Regions from separate parts of the Bradyrhizobium sp. CCBAU 53351 genome, predicted to be linked through region 2. Evidence: riboswitches for the same ligand, from Rfam matches in the RefSeq annotation. Region 2 holds a riboswitch; the other holds the start of a gene.
What was found. Region 2 has a riboswitch for cobalamin ahead of XH83_RS12735 (TonB-dependent siderophore receptor). Riboswitches for the same ligand answer to the same signal wherever they lie in the genome.
Positions count from the first base shown of each region.

Region 1: it holds a riboswitch for cobalamin, as region 2 does, so the genes downstream of both, XH83_RS16465 (TonB-dependent receptor) here and XH83_RS12735 (TonB-dependent siderophore receptor) in region 2, are expected to answer to the same signal.

Region 1 covers NZ_CP030059.1:3,517,415-3,520,618, reverse strand. The annotation lists gene XH83_RS16465 (TonB-dependent receptor) at 1-1,766, opposite strand, end outside; cobalamin riboswitch at 1,880-2,094, opposite strand; gene XH83_RS16460 (hypothetical protein) at 2,141-2,398, opposite strand; gene XH83_RS16455 (fumarylacetoacetate hydrolase family protein) at 2,480-3,204, opposite strand, start outside.
Region 2 covers NZ_CP030059.1:2,745,544-2,748,747, reverse strand. The annotation lists gene XH83_RS12735 (TonB-dependent siderophore receptor) at 1-1,297, opposite strand, end outside; cobalamin riboswitch at 1,412-1,614, opposite strand; gene XH83_RS12730 (histidine phosphatase family protein) at 1,690-2,262, shown strand; gene cobT (nicotinate-nucleotide--dimethylbenzimidazole phosphoribosyltransferase) at 2,255-3,204, opposite strand, start outside.

The DNA.
Region 1 (3,204 bases), 770 kb from region 2:
TAGAACAGGACCGGGTTGAAATGGACCTCGTTGGTGAGGTCCATCAGATAGAGGCTGCTCTGCAGCTGCAGTCCGCCGCCCTTGATGCGCAGGCCGCCCTCGATGTCCTGCGAGGTCTGGGTCTTGAGTTGAAACGTTTGCGGGATGGCCGCGAAGGTCAGAGGATCGAAGGACGGCCCCGAGGACAGCCGCTCGTCGACGTCAGGCGTGCGGAAGGCGCGCGCGGCGCGGCCGAACAGCGAGACCATGTCATTGAGGCGATGCTCGGCTCCGAGATGCAGCGCATATTGGGTCTCCTCGCTGGTCAGCGACGACGCGCCGATGTCGGCGTTGAACGGCGCCGCCGCGTCGAAATTGTCGCGTGCCGCAAGCCTGACGTTCTGCACCCGCGCGCCGTAGGAGATGTCGGTCGTGGGCGCGACTCCCAATGTGTGCTGGAAATAGCCGGCGACCGTCTGCTGCCTGAGGTCGTAATTGTGCCAGGCGGCGAGCCCCTGCCCGGCGCCGCGGTCCTGCCGGAAGCTCGCATCGTAGTAGTCGATGCCGGTCAGCAACTGCGACGGCATGCCGAGCAACAGGCTCTTCACACTGAGCCGCGGCGTGATCGACCACGTCGTCAGGTTGGAATCGACATAAGTCGAGGTGAAGAAGGCAGGAACCGGCGCCGGGCTGGAGAAGAACGCGCTCTGCTGCTTCTTGTCGCGCACACCGCCGTCGACGATAAGATCGACGCCGTTGACCAGGGTCTTGGCGAAGCCGGCTGTCGCGCTAATGCCCTGCTGGTTGGCGTAGTTGAACGGCGTGCTCGTGCCTCGCCGGCTGGTCTTGAGCTCGTCGAGGCCGATGGAGGGATCGACGGTGCGGCCGCCCGGCAGGCGCAGCTCCTGATTGTCGCCGGTGACGGTGAGAAACGCCGTGAGGCCCGGCGTCGTGTAATTGAGATTGCCGACGCCATTCTGCTGGGAATAGCGATTGTTGTCGCGATAGCCGTCGGTGCTGACGGCATTGCCGTAGAACGAGGTCGACCACGGCCCCGAATTGAGCGAGGTCGAGACATTGCCGAGCCTGGTGTTGAACGAGCCGAAGCCGGCCTCGATGCGCGCGGTCACGGGCGGTCCGCCGCTTCCGGTCTTGGTGACGATGTTGATCACGCCACCGACCGCGTTGTCGCCATAGAGCACCGCGCCGGAATTGCCGCGCGTGATCTCGATACGCTCGATGGAATTGAGCGGGATGGTGGAAAGGTCCACCTGCGCCATGTCGACGTCGTTGAGCCGCCGGCCGTTGACCAGCACCAGCGTGTTGGCGGTGGCAAAGGCGCCGAAGCCCCGCAGGTCCACGCTGGTCTTGGCGCCGATCTGCCCGCCATAGAACGTCGTGATCTGGGCTCCCGGGGTCTGCGTGGCGATGATCTCGGCAAGCGTCTGCGACGGCGCATGCGCGATATCCGCGGCCGTGATGACGGTCGTGGCTGCTCCGATGATGCCGCCGTCACCGGCGACAGCCCCGGAGCCCGGGCCGGATGAGCCGGTGCCATTGCCTGCCGGCGCGACATTCGCGGCTCGCCGCGGCCTCGTCGCCTCACCCTCACCGATCGCCCTGGCCCGCGTGCGGTTCTGATCGTCGGGCTTGCTCACCTCGACCGGCGGCAACTGCTCGGCGACAGCATGCTGGGCGAAGGCCGCGGAGAGACCGAGCGAATGGAGCGAGACGGATGCGAACAGGCCTACGCTGAGGCGCCGGGCAGCAGAAGCGAGACGGGACAATGTTGTAACCTCGGTATGACGTCGGTGGCACGTCACAGCGAACGAGGTTTCACGGCAGAGCAATGGGCTGCTCCGGTGAAGCCAATGTCTGTACTCCCCGACCGACATCCTCGCGTGTGACCACGGCTGACGGCAGGTCTCCTGGCTCGCGGGTCGTTACCTTGCGTCGCCTTCCCAGGACCGAGATTCCCAGTGGCACAGGACGAAAGATTCACCGCTTACAGTTGCGGGGGCAGCCGTGGCGTTGAGACAAATCCCGGCGTTGGGACGCCCCGCACCACATTCCCTTTTGATCTCCATGAGGAGAACCGTCGCGATCATCTACGTGCCGTTCCGCCGGAGAGTCAATCGGCAGTCGGTGTAGCAACTGCGGCTCAAGTCCGCCCTCGCAAACGCTGGGCCTGGGCCCAGGCGGCAGCGACATCGCGAGGCGGAACATCGACGCGCTTGATCGGGGTCAATTCGCCGGAGGCCGAGACGATCGCAGTCTCCTCGCGGCGGCAGCGCGTGCAGACAAAGCGAACCTCATGCGGCGACGCCGACCAGCTCGACCGCTTCACGTTGGCCGCCATCGGCCAGGCATCGCAATGCGAGCACGACACCAGAAATCGGCCGGGATCGAGCATACCCATTCCATCGGACTCCGCGTCCTGCCCGCGTCTCAATGGCTAACCCACGTGAATCGTTCCGGTGCCCCAGCACCGCCGGTTCCGTTAGACCTCGTCGGCGACGGCATTGCGAAGGAGGCCGACCTTGTCGATCTCGACCTCGACGACATCGCCCGCCTTCATCCAGAGCGGCGGGGTGCGCCGCGAGCCGACGCCGCCCGGCGTGCCGGTGGCGATGACGTCGCCGGGCTCGAGCCGGGTGAACTGCGAGCAATATTCGATCTGGCGCGGGATATCGAAGATCATCTGATCGATGGTGGTGTCCTGCACCACCTCGCCGTTGAGCCGGGTCTGCAGCCGCAGCGGCCCGACCTCGCCGACCTCGTCGGGCGTCACCAGGAACGGACCGAAGGCGCCGGTGGCGGGAAAGTTCTTGCCCGGCGTGAACTGATGGGTATGGCGCTGGTAGTCGCGGACGCTGCCCTCGTTGTAGCAGGCATAGCCGGCCACATGGCCGAACGCCTCGGCGCGGGGGATGTAGCGGCCGGCCTTGCCGATCACGACGGCGAGCTCGCCCTCGAAGTCGAGCTGGGTCGAGACCTTCGGGCGGATGATGTCGGTGAGATGCCCGGTCTGGCTGTTGGCGAAGCGGCCGAACACGGTGGGATTCTCGACCTCGGTACGCCCGGTCTCCTTGCGGTGATTCTCATAGTTGAGCCCGATGCAGAGGATCTTGTCGGGGTTCGGGATCACAGGCAGGAAGGCGATGCTGGCCAGCGGATAGCGCTTCGCCCGGGCTGCCGCGGCGGCGACCTCGGACAGAACGCCCG
Region 2 (3,204 bases):
CTGTGTCCCAGATCAGGTCTGTGACATTGCCGACGAGACGCTGGCTATGGGCGACGTAAAAGCGCTCGCGATCGACCAGGTTCGTTCCGGAATTGAACGCCTCAACCTCATTGTTGAACCACGTGCGCTCGGCGCCGTAGCCATAGGCCTGGCTCTTCAGGATCAGGTCGGGCGCCAGCTTCAGCTCGAAGCCACCGCGGAGCCACACCTCCTGCGCCACGTTGCGATTGTCGAGAACGTTGTAATTGGTGTTGAAGGTCCGGTCGTCGATGGTGACGGCGCCGAGGTTGGTCTTGTTGTAGTTCGAGACGTAATTGCCGGACACGATCCCGCTCGTCGCATGCGCGCCGCTGAAAGCGACCGGCACAAGCGGTGCGCCCCAATAGGCCTTGCCGCGATCCTCGCGATATTCGATCGCGCCCCAGACCTTGAGGCTGTCGGAGATGCGGTAGTTGAGCTGACCCGACACATCCAGCATCTTGGTATTGGTGTCGTCGACAAAGCCGTTGAGCGAGGAACGGCTGATGTCGAAGCGATAGTCGAGGCCCTGCACGTTGGTGCTGCCGCCCGAGCCGTAATGCGCGCGGAACGAGTTCAGCGAATCCCAGGAGAAGTCAGCCTCGTTCCGGATCGGCCCCGTATGCGGCTGCTTGGTGACGAAATTGATCGCACCGCCGGCGGCGCCCTCGCCCGAGATCAGCGAGGCCGGTCCCTTCAAGAACTCCACGGCTTCCAGATTGGCGGTGTCCATGATCCGCGAGGTCATGTTCTGCGGGCCGATCTTGATGCCGTTGTAGAGCGTGTTGATCTGACTGTTGGTGAAGCCGCGCATCGAGAAACCTGCCGGCTCCCCCGGCGCATCCCCGGAGGTGACGCCGACCGCGCCCTGCGCCACCTCGGACACGGTGCGATAGCCCTGCTCGCGCATGGTCTCGGCAGAGATCACCTCGACGGTCGCCGGCGTCTCGCGCACCGTCAGGCCGAGCCGCGAGGCGCTTTCGGCCACCGCATTGCTGTTGAGCGGTGTCGCCGCCTGCGTCTGTACGCCATCGCCAGGCACCGCAGGCTTTGGCGCTGCCGTAGCAGCGGATCTGTGCGAGGACGCGCGGCGGGCGCTTTGCCCCTCCCGGCCAGCAGGCTTCGCCTGCTTGCGGGATTGGGCCGGCGAGATTTCGACCGCCGGCAGCCGTTCGCGAGCCTGCTGCGCCATCGCGGCGGGCAGATCGGCCACTGCCAACGTGAGCGCTGCGGAGGCGATCAGGAAGCGGCGCGGTCGTAGGATGCGGATGGAAGACACGGCACAAAACCTCGGTATGACGTCAGTGGCACGTCACAGCGAACGAGGTCTCACCTTTGGCCTTGCGGCCGTCCGATGAAGCCGAATGTCTGTACTCCCCGACCGACATCTTCGCGTGTGACCACGGCTGACGGCAGGTCTCCTGGCTCGCGGGTCAGTACCTTGCGTCGCCTTCCCGGGACCGAGATGCCCAGTGGCTCGTGATGCAAGATTCGCCGCTTACAGTTGCGGGGGCAGCCGCGGCATTGGAGACAATGTCCCCGCACCGCATTCCCTTTTCATCCCCTCTCGGGGAAACCGTCGCGAGCATCTAGGATTACCATCAGGACAGAGTCAATGTATCCCGTGCGACGTTATTGCCACAGCAACCAACTTCCTTGGAGTGTTTGAGCATGGAAGGCGAGACCTTCCTCTGGCTGATCCGGCACGCGCCGGTCGACGGCATCAAAGGCACCATCCACGCCGCCGACGCACCGGCCGACCTCGGCGATCGCGCGCAATTGGAGGCGCTGCAGCGCCATCTGCCGCGGAATGCCGCCAGCTATGCCAGCCCGTCGCGGCGTACGGTCGAGACGGCGCGCGCGCTGGGTCTCGAACCGGAGCTGGTCAGCGAATTCCGCGAGCAGGATTTCGGCGACTGGACCGGCCATCGGCACGACGCGCTCGCTGCGACCGGCGACGAGACTTACGCCCAGTTCTGGAATGATCCGGCCGGCGGGCGGCCACCGGGCGGCGAAAGCTTTGCGGATCAGGTCACGCGTGTCCGGCTAGGCCTGTCGCGGATCGGGACCGGACCGGCCACGCTCGTTGTGCATTCCGGCACCATCCGCGCCGCGCTGTGCATCGCGCTGGATCTCACGCCGCAAGCCGCCTTGCGCTTCGTGATCGAGCCGCTGTCGCTGACCCGGATCGATCGCCTCGCGACCGGATGGCGCGTCGTCTCGGTCAATCAGCGGGTCAGCTAGGCCTGTCCGGCACATTGGCTTCGGCAAAGGTCGCCATGCCGTTGTGAAGTGCACAAGCGCTGCGCACCAAGGGTAGCGCGATGGCGGCGCCCGATCCCTCGCCGAGCCTGAGATCGAGGCTGATCAGCGGCTGCACGTTCAGCGCGCGCAGCACCAGCCGGTGCCCCTGCTCGGCCGATTGATGCGACGGCAGCAGGAACGGCTGACAGGACGGGTTCAGCCGCACTGCTGCGAGCGCTGCGACCGACACGATGAAGCCGTCGATCAATACGGGAATGCGGCGCTGCGCGGCCGCGATGATCGCGCCCGAGATCGCCGCGATTTCGAGACCGCCGACGGCGCACAGGATTTTTTCGGGCGACGCTCCCGCAACGCCATGATGCGCAATCGCAGCGTCGATCACCCGCGCCTTGTGCGCCCGGCCGGCGGCATCGACGCCGGTCCCGCTGCCTGCGATCTCCTCGGCGCTGATGCCGAGCAGGCTCGCGGCAATCGCCGCCGATGTGGTGGTGTTGCCGATCCCCATCTCGCCGAAGATCAGGAGATCGGGCGGATTGGCCGCCACGCGCTCCACGGCGCGCCGGCCCGCCTCGAAGGCGAACGCCAGTTCCGCAGGTGTGAGCGCGGCTTCGACGCTGAAATCGCGCGTGCCACGGCGCGGCTTGTCGGTGACGATTCCCGTCATCTCCTCCTGCGCAAGCGTGCCGGCGTCGACCACTTCCAGGCTGGAGCCAAGCTCGCGCGCCAGCACCGAGATCGCGGCACCGCCCGCGGCAAAATTCGCCATCATCGCGATGGTCACCGCTTGCGGATAGGCCGACACGCCCTGCGCGACGATGCCGTGGTCGCCGGCGAAGACGATGATCGGCACGCGCGCCGCGCGCGGCTGCTCGGTGGCCTGCAAGCCCGCGAGCTCGATCGCGAGCTGCTCGAGCCGGCCGA